Regions from separate parts of the Salimicrobium jeotgali genome, predicted to be linked through region 2. Evidence: a T-box and tRNA genes for the amino acid it is inferred to sense, from the RefSeq annotation. Region 2 holds a T-box; the other holds one or more tRNA genes.
What was found. The T-box of region 2 lies ahead of trpS (tryptophan--tRNA ligase). A T-box ahead of a tRNA ligase gene usually reads a tRNA of that ligase, here a tRNA-Trp.

Region 1 (7,236 bases), 120 kb from region 2:
CGCGCCACGATCCTGCCATTCTGCCGAACTTTTCTTTGAACTCCCGGTTGGATATGCGAAGAATAGGGCGGAGTACAGGTTTGACTTTCTCCGGGTCTGGCTCGAACTCTTCGTGAAGATGGAAATCTTTTTTGCGGTTGAACGGGCAAACCGTCTGACAAGTATCACAACCGTAGACTCTGTTCCCTATTTTCGTACGGTATTCATCTTCGAGAAAACCTTTGGTCTGGGTCAGAAAAGCGATGCATCGATTGGCATTCAGCTGCCCGCCCTGGACAAGGGCATCCGTTGGACACGAATCTACGCAAATATTACAGTCCCCACATCCTTCCTGGATCGGCTCATCCGGAGCGAACGGAAGATTTGTCACCAGTTCACCGAGATAAACGTAGGAACCGAACTCGGGGGTGATTATCGCACAGTTTTTTCCGCTGAACCCGATCCCTGCCCTCTCGGCTACGGCACGGTCTGACAGCTCCCCTGTGTCTACCATCAGTTTCAATTCAACTTCAGGAACCTTTTCACGGAGAAAAGAACCGAGCAGCTGCAGTTTTTCGCGTAAAACCGTGTGGTAATCCTCCCCCCACGAAGCACGGGCGAACTGGCCGCGTCGCGCCCCTTTCTCGTTTTTAGGGGGATTTTCCATTTTTGAAGGATAGGCGAGCGCGATAGAAATGATAGATTGGGAAGAGGGAAGGAGGCGTTCAGGTTCCGTACGCTCTTCCGGACTCCCCTTTTCGAACCCCGAGTGATATCCCAGCTGTTCCTGTCGTATCAGCCGGGATTTCAATTCGCCGAATACGTCTGCGCTGGCAAAACCTATTTTATCGATTCCTATTTCCTTGCTGTAGGCAATCGTTTCCCTCTTTAATTGTTCGGCATCCATACGTGCGCTCCTCCTTCTCCCTTACCTTAGATCCTCCACCTTTGCGGTACGGATTCTGTTTAAGGTGGCTGCAATTTCAAACTTTCTCGGTCTGGCCAGTTCCCCGGGATGCTGATTCCTGAAAGGAGCGGCGAAGGAAAGTCCTTCTGCATCAATCTGTTTATCAATCGCATCTACCAGTTCTTTCAGCGTCTCTTTTTTCTTCAGCATACCCTGTTTATTCATATGGGTGATCAGATCAGCGATGAACCTCGTCTGAGAAGCATCAACGAGCTGCTCAAGTCCTTCCATGCGTATGTCGTGCCTTCCCATAATTATATGATACATCCCCTTGGACTGCACTTTTTCCTTCTTCCCGCGCTGGGCCTGAATGGTGGCCGGAAGAAAAGACCGCGCCGGCAGGGAACCGAAAGAAAATTCCTCTTTCTTACGTTCGCTCGGGTAACGGGAAGCTATTTCCCTGGCCCTGGCCGTCACATCATGCGGGATGTACTGATCCATCATTATCACGTGATCGGCAGCGTGGAAATATTCACCGGATCCACCCATGACGAGGATCGTCGAGACATCGAGCTCATCCCTCATCTGCTCGATTTTATCGATGAAAGGGGTGATCGGCTCTTTCTCTTTAGCAACAAGTTCCTGCATACGTTCATCCCGGATCATAAAGTTCGTCGCACTGGTGTCTTCGTCTATCAATAGAGCTCCGGCACCTGTCTCAAGCGCCTCGACCACATTCGCAGCCTGCGATGTACTTCCGCTCGCATCCTCTGTTGTAAAAGTGGAGGTATCGGTGCCGTGCGGTAGATTCTTAATGAAAGAGGAAATATCGACGTTTGTAACTTTCCTTCCATCTTCCGCTCTCACTTTAACGGCGTCCGGAGCAGTGATGACATATTCGCGCCCATCTCCCTGTTTATGAGGATACACCCCTCTCTCAATGGCCTGGAGCAGGGTGCTTTTTCCGTGATAGCCGCCCCCTACTATCAGCGTGATGCCTTTTTTGATTGCCATACCTGTGAGCGGTTCTGTGCGATGTGGCAAAGAGATGGAAACCCGGTTCTCTTCCGGACTTTCAAAAGGTACTGCGTTTTTCATCGGTCGCTGGCTGATTCCGCTTTCCCTTGGGAGAACAGACCCGTCCGCTATGAATGCTTCCCAGTCATTTTTCTCCATTTCTTCTCGGATTGCGTCGTACTGATCGGCAAGTTCACATGCCTGATCAATCTCCTCATCTTTTATAGACATAATCGACTGTTCCACTATCGCAGGTAGGACTTCGAAAAAAAGTTTTTCAGCTTCCTTTCCGTTAATTCGGCGTCCATTCGCCGGCAGGCCTACCGTGAAACAGAGCACTGTAGAATCCTGTTCTATCATAACCGCGGTACGTTCAAGAACTTCCTGACCCGGCTGATCCATTCCTACATCTCCGCTTTTTCCCGAACCTTTCACGTTCGATTTATGCTTCTTCACCGTTTCTGAAACGCATCGGGTAAGTGTATCTTCCGTATAAACTCTTCTTGATCTGGAGGTCGTCCACTCCTTTTTGATGGAACGTTTCGCTTCCGGAACTCTTATTCTTATTTTGGAAGGGGCCGCAAAAGGGTCTCCCTGCACATAGTCGATGTGAAGCTTGTAATCCCGGAAAGAATAAGTCCCCTGGATCTGTTTATATCCCTTGTAACTTTTCCCGTCTATTTCTTTTAAATGTTTTTTCAGCTGTTGCATGATAACACTTCCTTTCATAAAATCTGTCTCATCTATATGTATGTATCCATTTTCAATCATGAAAAAACGCAATGCTTCGTTATTCATTAACGAAACACTGCGTTGGCACGTGGTATGAAAACATAATTTCAAACACTAGTGGAGCGGGTGAGGAGAATCGAACTCCCGTCATCAGCTTGGAAGGCTGAGGTTTTACCACTAAACTACACCCGCCCGAAGAGGTCAGGACAACTTCAAGGGATAGTTTACATTGTAACAACGACCAGAAAGGGTTTCAACCTTTTTATTTAAAAAAACGCAACTTGGAAAGTTGCGTTACTTACCACTGTAACTGTCAATGTGAAACTTGCCTTCCACTTTATAAAGTTCTTTATCCGGAACTGCACTTTCTATTTTCGGAAAGATGACCCTTTCTTCCATTCTAATGTGATCATGAAGCTTCTCTCCCAATTCCTGAAACACTTTATAATCGAATCTCTCCAGCTTACGCAGTTTAACGATAAGTCCACGTATCACTGTATGATCGATAAGCATTTTCTCTATATCTTCATCCTCTTCTATCTTTGCATAGCAGGCGTACAGCGGGAGAAGGATTTCCTCTTCTTCCCTGAAGTGTGCTTCCCCATCATTTTCCCAGAAATCTTCAATATCCTTCATAATTTCTCTGAACTTGTCTTTTTCTTCTGTTTTCTGTAACTTCTGAGCAAGTACAAGACCATGGTGATGGTGGTGCGACAAAGGAACTAACGCTTCGTGTCGTTTCATTTTTATCCCTCCTACCCTCTTTATACCACAAATCCGGGTAATAAATCATCTGTCCGTAATACGTACTTCCGCCTTCTGGAAGGAAGGAGCTGACTTTATGTATTCATTACAAAAAAACTACCAGGATTCTGGTAGTTTTCATTATATATAGCGAAGGTGGGATTCGAACCCACACGCCCAGAAGGCACAGCATTTTGAGTGCTGCGTGTCTGCCAGTTCCACCACTTCGCCACGATTTTTATGTTTATTTTTTGGAGGCGGCAACCGGATTCGAACCGGTGATAAAGGAGTTGCAGTCCTCTGCCTTGCCACTTGGCTATGCCGCCATAACCTCAAAGAGCGAGAGACGGGATTCGAACCCGCGACCCCCACCTTGGCAAGGTGGTGTTCTACCACTGAACTACTCTCGCATGGCTGGGCTAGCTGGATTCGAACCAGCGCATGACGGTACCAAAAACCGTTGCCTTACCGCTTGGCCATAGCCCAACAATAAAAAATGGGGCGACTGATGGGAATCGAACCCACGAATGCCGGAGCCACAATCCGGTGCGTTAACCACTTCGCCACAGTCGCCATAGATTGAAAAAACAGGGGTAGTAGGACTCGAACCCACATCGGCGGTTTTGGAGACCGCTGTTCTGCCTTTGAACTATACCCCTAAAAATGGTGGAGGGAGCAGGACTCGAACCTGCGAACCCGATGGGAGCGGATTTACAGTCCGCCGCGTTTGGCCAACTTCGCTATCCCTCCATTTTTTATTAAAGTATCTGGTGCCGGCCAGAGGACTTGAACCCCCAACCTACTGATTACAAATCAGTTGCTCTACCAATTGAGCTAGGCCGGCAAAAGTGGTGGCTCGGGACGGAATCGAACCGCCGACACACGGATTTTCAGTCCGTTGCTCTACCGACTGAGCTACCGAGCCACTTTTATGTATTAATGGCGGTCCGGACGGGACTCGAACCCGCGACCTCCTGCGTGACAGGCAGGCATTCTAACCAACTGAACTACCGGACCAAAATTTGGTTGCGGGGGCAGGATTTGAACCTGCGACCTCCGGGTTATGAGCCCGACGAGCTGCCAGACTGCTCCACCCCGCGATGTTGAAGTATAACTTCTATGGTGGAGGATGCAGGGCTCGAACCTGCGACCCCTTGCTTGTAAGGCAAGTGCTCTCCCAGCTGAGCTAATCCTCCAGTGAAATAGTGGTGACCCGTACGGGATTCGAACCCGTGTTACCGCCGTGAAAGGGCGGTGTCTTAACCACTTGACCAACGGGCCATGGCGGAGAGAGAGGGATTCGAACCCTCGAGACCCGAAAGGGCCTACACGAGTTCCAATCGTGCTCCTTAAGCCAGACTCGGACATCTCTCCAGAAATGGCTCCACCGGTAGGATTCGAACCTACGACAAATCGGTTAACAGCCGATTGCTCTACCACTGAGCTACGGTGGAATATTGAAACGACCTGGCAGCGCCCTACTCTTGCGGGGGGTAACCCCGACTACCATCGGCGCGGAAGAACTTAACTTCTGTGTTCGGCATGGGAACAGGTGTGACCTCTTCGCTATTGCCACCAGATCTACAATTGAACTTTCCTTCGGACAAAAACCATTATATTGTTCCGAATGGAAAATTTCAAGAGGTTTTTTGAAAAACCTTCAAAACTGGATAAGAAACATACGACCAACGTATAGAGAAGATCTCGATGGATTAGTATCCGTCTGCTGCACGTGTCGCCACGCTTCCACACCGGACCTATCAACCTCTTCGTCTCAGAGGCATCTCTACAAAGGGAAATCTCATCTCAAGGGGGGCTTCATGCTTAGATGCTTTCAGCACTTATCCCGTCCACACGTAGCTACCCAGCAATGCTCCTGGCGGAACAACTGGTACACCAGCGGTGTGTCCATCCCGGTCCTCTCGTACTAAGGACAGCTCCTTTCAAATTTCCAACGCCCACGACGGATAGGGACCGAACTGTCTCACGACGTTCTGAACCCAGCTCGCGTACCGCTTTAATGGGCGAACAGCCCAACCCTTGGGACCGACTACAGCCCCAGGATGCGATGAGCCGACATCGAGGTGCCAAACCTCCCCGTCGATGTGGACTCTTGGGGGAGATAAGCCTGTTATCCCCGGGGTAGCTTTTATCCGTTGAGCGACGGCCCTTCCATGCGGTACCGCCGGATCACTAAGTCCGACTTTCGTCCCTGCTCGACTTGTAGGTCTCGCAGTCAAGCTCCCTTGTGCCTTTACACGCTGCGAATGATTTCCAACCATTCTGAGGGAACCTTTGAGCGCCTCCGTTACTTTTTGGGAGGCGACCGCCCCAGTCAAACTGCCCACCTGACACTGTCTCCGGACCGGATCACGGTCCTGGGTTAGAATGTCCGTACCGCCAGGGTGGTATCCCACGGGCGCCTCCACCGAAGCTTGCGCTCCGGTTTCGATGGCTCCCACCTATCCTGTACAAGCGATACCAACATTCAATATCAGGCTACAGTAAAGCTCCACGGGGTCTTTCCGTCCTGTCGCGGGTAATGCGCATCTTCACGCATCGTATAATTTCACCGGGTCTCTCGTTGAGACAGTGCCCAAGTCGTTGCACCTTTCGTGCGGGTCGGAACTTACCCGACAAGGAATTTCGCTACCTTAGGACCGTTATAGTTACGGCCGCCGTTTACTGGGGCTTCGGTTCAACGCTTCGCTTACGCTAACGCATCCCCTTAACCTTCCAGCACCGGGCAGGTGTCAGCCCCTATACTTCACCTTACGGTTTCGCAGAGACCTGTGTTTTTGGTAAACAGTCGCTTGGGCCTCTTCACTGCGGCTCCTCGGCAGAGGAGCACCCCTTCTCCCGAAGTTACGGGGTCATTTTGCCGAGTTCCTTAACGAGAGTTCTCCCGATCACCTTAGGATACTCTCCTCGCCTACCTGTGTTGGTTTGCGGTACGGGCACCCGCCATCCTCGCTAGAGGCTTTTCTTGGCAGTGTGAAATCAGGAGCTTCGATACTCATGTTCTCTCCCCATCACTGCTTGCACTTGCCGGACGGATTTGCCTATCCGACGCGCTCACAGCTTGGACGCACACATCCAATGGTGCGCTCTCCCTATCCTCCTGCGTCCCCCCGTTCGCTCGAACGGAGGCGGGTGGTACAGGAATCTCCACCTGTTGTCCATCGCCTACGCCTTTCGGCCTCGGCTTAGGTCCCGACTAACCCTGAGTGGACGAGCCTTCCTCAGGAACCCTTAGGCTTACGGTGAAAGAGATTCTCACTCTTTTTTCGCTACTTATACCGGCATTCTCACTTCCAGTCGCTCCACCAGTCCTCACGGTCTGACTTCACAGCTCCTGGAACGCTCTCCTACCACTTGCATCATCGATGCAAATCCGTAGCTTCGGTGGTGTGTTTAGCCCCGGTATATTTTCGGCGCAGCGTCACTCGACCAGTGAGCTATTACGCACTCTTTCAATGATAGCTGCTTCTAAGCTAACATCCTGGTTGTCTAAGCAACGCCACATCCTTTTCCACTTAACACACACTTAGGGACCTTAGCTGACGGTCTGGGCTGTTCCCCTCTTGACCATGAACCTTCTCACCCATGGTCTGACTCCTCGACGCGAGTCGCTGGCATTCGGAGTTTGACTGAACTCGGTAACCCGGTAGGGGCCCCTCATCCAATCAGTGCTCTACCTCCAGGACTCCTGGCCGAAGGCTAGCCCTAAAGCTATTTCGGAGAGAACCAGCTATCTCCGTGTTCGATTGGCATTTCACCCCTACCCACCCCTCATCCCCGTAATTTTCAACTTACGTGGGTTCGGGCCTCCAGTCAGTATTACCTGACCTTCACCC
Region 2 (7,236 bases):
CTGAATCTTCGCGGAATAAGGCGATTCTCCGGCCAAAGTGCTTGCAGACAGGTATAATTTACATTAGAATTAGCACCAAGTAATAAGATTAGATTATACCTTAAGGGGATGAAAACATGAATGCTGGATTTCTCGGAATTGGACATTATACACCCGAAAAAGTGCTTACAAATAAGGATATGGAACAAATTGTAGATACCAGTGACGAATGGATACGCACCCGTACGGGGATCGAAGAAAGAAGGATTGCAGCTGATGGGGAAGATACTTCTGATATGTCTTACAATGCAGCAGTCAATGCTCTTGAAGACGCCGGTATGACAGCGGAGGATCTGGACATGATCATTGTCGCTACGGTTACACCGGATCAGCCTTTCCCTTCCGTATCGGCCATGCTTCAGCATAAACTCGGCGCCAATAAAGTTGCTGCCATGGACCTCGGGGCAGCGTGTGCCGGTTTTATGTACGGTGTGATCACCGCTAAACAGTTCATTGATACTGGAGCCTATAAAAACATTCTCGTAGTCGGAACCGATAAACTTTCGAAAATTACCGACTGGGAAGACCGTAATACGTGCGTGCTGTTCGGAGACGCATCCGGTGCTGCAGTGATCGGTCCGGTAGACGACGAAAAAGGAATACTATCTTTCGAACTTGGTGCCGATGGATCGGGCGGACCGCATTTGTATCAGGACCAGAAAGATGCACTTCAGATGAACGGCCGTGAAGTGTTTAAGTTTGCTGTGCGTCAGATGCCCGAGTCTTCCGTGAATGTCGTGAAAAAAATCGGTCTGAAAGAAGAGGATGTAGACTTTCTCGTGCCTCATCAGGCGAACATCCGTATTATGGAAGCTGCCAGAGAACGTCTCGGCATCCCTCCGGAGAAAATGGCCACAACTATCAGGAAGTACGGGAACACTTCTTCAGCATCTATCCCTGTCGCTTTGTCAGAAGAAGTGAAAGCAGGTAAAATCAAAAACGGAGACCTCGTAGTCCTCGTCGGATTCGGCGGCGGATTGACGTGGGGTGCAGTCGCACTGCGCTGGGGCAAATAAAGCTCTGAGGTTTCACGGACGAGGTGAACCGAAAAGTAACTTATAGATAATATTCAGCGAATTTTTAAGGAGGAAGCAGAGGATGGATAATAAGCGAGTCGTTATTACCGGTCTGGGTGCCGTAACACCCTTAGGTAATAATGTCGAAGATACATGGAACAGTATAAAGAAAGGAGAGTCGGGTATAGGCCCCATGACTAAAATGGACCCTGCCAATTACCCGGTCTCCGTGGCGGCCGAGCTGAAAGGTTTCGACGTCTCGCCGTACGTTGATAAGAAAGAAGCCAGACGGATGGATCCATTCGTCCAGTACGCAGTAGCAGCTTCCCACATGGCCGTAAAGGATGCAAACCTTGAAATCACCGAAGAAATCGCTCCGCGTACCGGTGTGTGGATCGGCTCAGGAATCGGCGGCATGGGCACGTATGAATCAGAGTTCGAGAAGTTTCAGAAGAAGGGATATCGGCGCGTGAGCCCATTTTTTATCCCTATGATGATTCCGGATATGGCCGCCGGTCAGGTTTCCATCTCGCTGGGCGCCAAAGGCATCAACTCGTGTACGGTAACAGCCTGTGCCTCGGGTGCCAACTCTATCGGAGATGCCTTCAAAGTGATACAGCGGGGAGACGCCGACATTATGATTGCCGGCGGGACAGAAGCTCCGATGATTCAAATGGCTTTTGCCGGCTTCTCTTCAGCGAAGGCCCTCTCACTGAATGAGGATCCGGCCAGAGCGAGCCGACCTTTCGACCGGAACCGGGACGGGTTCGTAATGGGAGAGGGCGCAGGCGTTGTCATTCTCGAGACGCTTGAGTCCGCGAAAAATAGAGGCGCTAAAATATACGGTGAAATTACCGGTTACGGTTCTACAGGGGACGCTCACCATGTTACGGCTCCTGCTCCGGAAGGCGAGGGTGCTGCAAGAGCCATGAGTCAAGCTCTTGAAGATGCCGAAATCAGCAGGGAGACTGTTGATTACATTAACGCTCACGGTACCTCTACGGAACTTAATGATAAATATGAAACGATTGCCACTAAAACCGTGTTCGGGGATCATGCCTACAAATTGGCCATGTCTTCCACGAAGTCCATGACCGGACACCTTTTAGGAGCGGCCGGAGCGATAGAAGCGATCTTTTCCCTGAAGGCTATCAATGAGAGTATTCTCCCTCCTACAATAAATCATGAGGAAGCGGATCCTGAGTGTGACCTTGACTATGTACCAAACGAAGCAAGATCCAAGGAAATTCAGACAGTAATGAGTAACTCCCTCGGTTTCGGAGGACACAACGTTGCGCTGATTTTTGAGAAATATGCAGACTGACTTTGTAATCTATTAATAAATTACAAAAAAGCCTTCCCTGACCATCTCTAGGGAAGGCTTTTAGCTTATTCCAGAAATTCCTGGATCGTTCTTGCTGTCTCTTCTGTATCGTGATTCAGTACCAGACCAATAGGGTACTCTTTACGTTCATTCCACGTATTGTCATCAGTCGGTATGCGTAGTTTTTCAATATCCTCCACAGGGTTCAAAAGAAAGTCCTTGGCCAGGGAAAGAGTTTTCCCGGTGCCGAGGTTCGTATCGACGTAAGGCTGGATTGTACCGATCAGCCGAGGTGTTTTTAATACACCGTTCAGGGAAATGATTTCCTCTTTTAAACGGGTGATCACCTGCTGCTGGCGGCGGACACGTCCGTAATCCCCTTCCGCATCTTTGCGGAAACGTGCATACCCGAGCAGTTCCTTTCCGTCCAGTTTCTGTTCCCCTTTCTCAAGATCGATTTTGCCTGCGCTATCTTCGAAGTTCATATCTTTTTCCACATCGATACGAAGTCCTTCCGGAGCGATAGTATCCACAATTTGTGTGAAGCCGTCAAAATCTACAAGAGAGTAATACTCCAACTCCACACCAAAATTTTCTTTTATCGTTTTCCGCATCAGTTCCGGACCGCCAATGGCGAATGCAGCATTTATTTTATTATATCCGTGGCCGGGTATTTTGACGTATGTGTCTCTCATAATGGAGACCAGTTTCGCTGACTGGGCACCCGGATCGTACTGGGCAATCATAATTGTATCGGTACGGGATTTTTCCGAGCCGCGCTGATCACTTCCGAGCATCAGGACGTTCGTCTTTCCATCCCCGTTATCCGTACCTTTCCAATCTTCCTTATACTCGCTGTTCATTTCACTCGAAGTAGCTTTGGCGTCTGCAGAAGCCATTCCTTCCGCGTTGTGTTTTCCACTCAAATATTCAAAAGCCGTATAACCTACGACTGTCAATGTTAAAATCAATATAAGTGCGACGAACAATTTCAGTTTTCTTTTACTTTTTCTTCGTCTGCGCACTGCACGGCTTGAAGCCATAATTATTCCCCTTTCCCGTAGCTTACCAATTCAAATGTACCTTGTATCCTTTCATAAGTAAAGAAGGAATTGAACGTATTATACCGTACTCCAGATACTTACATAAAGTACGAAATCATATCTGTATTTTTGAGCGTTCATACCAATTTATCCGTTGGTCCGCTTCCTTAATGTAAAAACAAAAACCGGAACCTGAAAAAGTTCCGGTTTGTACCGTATGGAAAGTTTCTTGAGATTCAACTTCTCTTTTGATGAACGCGTCCGAGTCCCATCGCTTTTTTCGCTTTTTTCAACGTCTTTTCTGCAGAAGCATTCGCTTTACCGGCTCCTTCATCAAGAATCAGGTCCAGTTCTTCGGAATGGAGAAGCTCGTAGTACTTTTCCTGGATAGGGGAGAGGACTTCGACGACAGCCTCCGCTACGTCTGCTTTGAAGTCTCCGTACCCCTGCCCCTGGTAAGCATTTGTCAACTCCTCCGGCGAACGGCCGGTACAGACGGAATAAATGGTAATCAGGTTTGAAATTCCCGGCTTATTATCGGGGTCGAATTCTACGATTCCTTCCGAATCCGTCACGGCGCTCCTGATTTTCTTTCTTATCGTATCAGGAGCATCGAGCATTGAAATGAATGCTTTTGTGTTGGCGTCGGATTTACTCATCTTCTTGTCGGGCTTCTGGAGAGACATGATCCGGGCCCCGGTAGTGGGTATGCTGACTTCGGGTACCGTGAAAATGCTGTTGTACTTATTGTTGAAACGTTCCGCAAGCGTCCGTGTAAGTTCGAGATGCTGTTTCTGATCTTCGCCTACTGGTACAGTCTCTGTCTGATAAAGAAGGATATCCGCAGCCATAAGAGGCGGATATGTGAGAAGTCCGGAAGAAACCCCGTCTCTGCCGCCTCCCTGTGATTTATCTTTGAACTGGGTCATCCGTTCAAGTTCCCCGATATAGCTGATACTCTGTAGCATCCAGCCAAGCTGAGTGTGGGCAGGTACTTCCGACTGAATGAACAGTGTGGATTTCCCTGGATCGATACCTACAGCAAGGTACAAAGCTGCAAGAGAACGGATATTGTCCCTCAATTTTAATCTGTCCTGTGGCATAGTAATCGCATGTTCATCTACGATACAGAAGTAACAGTGGTGGTCCTCCTGCAGATCGACGAAGTGCTTCAACGCTCCCAAATAGTTGCCGAGAGTAAGTGTGCCACTCGGCTGAATACCTGAAAAAATAACGGACATAGTAATCGCTCCCTGTTTATATAATTAATTTCCTACATACAAAAAGCATTCCTCTCTGCCTGTGCAGGGACGAATGCTCGCGGTGCCACCCTAATTGCTGTATTGCGATCATACAGCCGACTTCAATCGTTAACGCCGATATACGGTAAAACTCCGGAAGCCCAATTTCCGTACTATGTCTTCGCTGTTCGCACCGACCACAGCATCTCTGTACCAATAGAACATTGTACGTACTCATCTTCCATCCTTGTTCTCTGAATATATATTGTAATAGAAGTATAGGGAAACGGGTGCTAATTTGCAACCCCTGCATAGTAGAAGAACAAAAGCACAAACATAATCATCAGCATAAAAACACCCTGGAAGAAAAACATCCGGAGCCAACTTTGATTGACGGTTTCTGAGGGCAGAGGTTTTCCCTTCCATTCTTCAAGATAGTCCCGCTGTTTTGAAGTCTTATTGTAGAATCTGCGAAAACTGTAAGTGATCCCGTCGAAGAATCTTCCGCGGATCACCCACATCATAAGTGCGATGAATAAATAAAAGAATACTACGTAGAAAACGGAATTGATATAATACTTCAATGTATATGCAGGAGCGTTGAACAGAAAAAGCAGAGCGGTGATTACGAGATTAACAAGCAATACAAAGAAGGGCTTTTTTACAGCTTCCATATCCAAACACTCCTCACTATGTAACAAATCGTTACAATTATAGCACCGAATTTCGTCCCTTCAAAGATAAAGGTGGTGATAGTTGTAATGTTATTGTAATTTAATATAGGTCTTTAGACTTAAAAAACCGGTCGAATCCACTTTTGTAACAATGTTTATTTCAAAAAGATTTAAAAAATTAATGCAAAATTTTAAGAAAACTTGTATAATTCAAATTGCGGGTTGTTCGAACCGCTGAATTTTCAGAATACATTTATAATAAGGGGAGGTCTTTTTCACATGAAGAAGTCGAATTGGTTATTGCTGGTGCTGACACTGGCGTTGAGTATGTTCCTGGCTGCCTGCTCCGGCGGAGGCGACAGCAGTAGTGAGGGCGGAGAAAGTTCCGGATCAGATAACGAAGGTTCCGGTGGGGACGGAGAACAGGTATTGAACCTTTCTGAATCCGCAGATATTCCGACGATGGATTCGTCCATGGCTACCGATACAGTTGCGTTCCAGTGGTTAGGTTCCACGAAAGACGGTCTGTATCGTCTGGATGAAGATGCCCAGGCAGAACCGGGTATCGCTAAAGATCACGAAATGAGCGAAGATGGCACTACTTATACATTCAACCTTCGTGAAGACGCAAAATGGTCCAACGGAGACCCTGTAACAGCGGAAGACTTCGTCTATGCGTGGCAACGTGCCGTAAACCCGGACACAGGTTCCGAGTACGGTCCGTACATGATGAACGGCGTCATTAAAAATGCCGAAGCGATTGCCAGCGGTGAGATGGAAGTTAGTGAACTTGGTGTTACTGCAAAAGATGAACATACGCTTGAGGTACAACTGGAACAGGCGACGCCTTACTTCGAATCTCTGACGGCGTTCGGAACGTTCCTTCCATTGAACCAGGACTTCGTTGAGGAGCAGGGAGATAACTACGCTCAGGAAGCGGATGCCCTTCTTTCTAACGGACCATTCAAGTTTGAAGAATGGAACCACGGTGAAGGCTGGACAGTAGTCAAGAATGAAGACTACTGGGATGCAGAGAACGTGAAACTTGATAAAATCGACGTAAACGTAGTGAAAGATACAGCGACAGGAGTGAACCTTTTCAACTCCGGTGAAATCGACCGGACAGGTCTTTCTTCTGAGTTCGTAGACGAATACCGTTCCTCGGAAGAGTTCCAGATCAAAGATGAACCTACTCTTTTCTATATTAAGATGAACCAGGAAGGCGAAGTGCTTTCGAACGTGAATGCACGTAAAGCTATCCAGTACGCAATCGACAGACAGGGTATGGTGGACGTCATTTTGAACAACGGTTCGAAACCTTCTACAGGACAGGTGCCTGAGAACTTCGTTTCTCACCCTGAATCCGGAAAAGATTTCCGCGAACTTAGTGGCGATCTCGTAACATCCGATCTTGAAAAAGCGAAAGAACACTGGACGAAGGCGAAAGAAGAGCTCGGTAAAGATTCTGTTGAGCTTGAGTACCTCGGCGGAGATACAGAGGTTGCTAAAAATCTTGATGCTTACATCAAAGATCAGCTGGAGCAGCTCGAAGGACTTTCCGTTAAAGTTAATTCCGTGCCGTTCGAAGTACGTCTGGAGCGCGACACGAGTATGAATTACCAGCTTCAGAACGCAGGTTGGGGACCTGACTACATCGACCCTAATACTTTCCTTAACTTGTGGCTGACAGACGGTGGTAACAACCATACCGGTTATGCAAGTGAAGAGTACGATAAACTGATCAATGAAGCGAATACAGATCTTGCCCAGGATCCTGAAGCCCGTTGGGAGAACTTCCTGAAGGCGGAGGAACTGCTTATGAAAGAAGATGCTGTACTTGCTCCACTTTATCAGCGTAGTGTGGCCCAGCTGCAGAAACCTTACGTAAAAGGTGTCTAT

Region 1: it has a tRNA-Trp gene. The T-box ahead of trpS (tryptophan--tRNA ligase) is inferred to sense a tRNA for this amino acid. The anticodon was not compared.

What each region holds. Positions count from the first base shown of each region.
Region 1 is NZ_CP011361.2:1,990,836-1,998,071, forward strand. Features, by position in the region: gene queG (tRNA epoxyqueuosine(34) reductase QueG) at 1-886, opposite strand, end outside; gene AAV35_RS09920 (ABC-ATPase domain-containing protein) at 908-2,614, opposite strand; tRNA gene AAV35_RS09925 (tRNA-Gly) at 2,754-2,827, opposite strand; gene AAV35_RS09930 (hemerythrin domain-containing protein) at 2,930-3,379, opposite strand; tRNA gene AAV35_RS09935 (tRNA-Leu) at 3,528-3,610, opposite strand; tRNA gene AAV35_RS09940 (tRNA-Cys) at 3,632-3,705, opposite strand; tRNA gene AAV35_RS09945 (tRNA-Gly) at 3,718-3,789, opposite strand; tRNA gene AAV35_RS09950 (tRNA-Gln) at 3,791-3,865, opposite strand; tRNA gene AAV35_RS09955 (tRNA-His) at 3,877-3,952, opposite strand; tRNA gene AAV35_RS09960 (tRNA-Trp) at 3,968-4,038, opposite strand; tRNA gene AAV35_RS09965 (tRNA-Tyr) at 4,044-4,129, opposite strand; tRNA gene AAV35_RS09970 (tRNA-Thr) at 4,148-4,223, opposite strand; tRNA gene AAV35_RS09975 (tRNA-Phe) at 4,229-4,304, opposite strand; tRNA gene AAV35_RS09980 (tRNA-Asp) at 4,320-4,396, opposite strand; tRNA gene AAV35_RS09985 (tRNA-Met) at 4,403-4,479, opposite strand; tRNA gene AAV35_RS09990 (tRNA-Val) at 4,500-4,575, opposite strand; tRNA gene AAV35_RS09995 (tRNA-Glu) at 4,586-4,660, opposite strand; tRNA gene AAV35_RS10000 (tRNA-Ser) at 4,662-4,753, opposite strand; tRNA gene AAV35_RS10005 (tRNA-Asn) at 4,759-4,833, opposite strand; rRNA gene rrf (5S ribosomal RNA) at 4,845-4,959, opposite strand; rRNA gene AAV35_RS10015 (23S ribosomal RNA) at 5,072-7,236, opposite strand, start outside.
Region 2 is NZ_CP011361.2:1,867,379-1,874,614, reverse strand. Features, by position in the region: gene AAV35_RS09345 (beta-ketoacyl-ACP synthase III) at 117-1,055, shown strand; gene fabF (beta-ketoacyl-ACP synthase II) at 1,138-2,379, shown strand; gene AAV35_RS09335 (LCP family protein) at 2,445-3,176, opposite strand; gene trpS (tryptophan--tRNA ligase) at 3,659-4,663, opposite strand; T-box leader at 4,726-4,920, opposite strand; gene AAV35_RS09325 (DUF3899 domain-containing protein) at 4,957-5,337, opposite strand; gene AAV35_RS09320 (peptide ABC transporter substrate-binding protein) at 5,617-7,236, shown strand, end outside.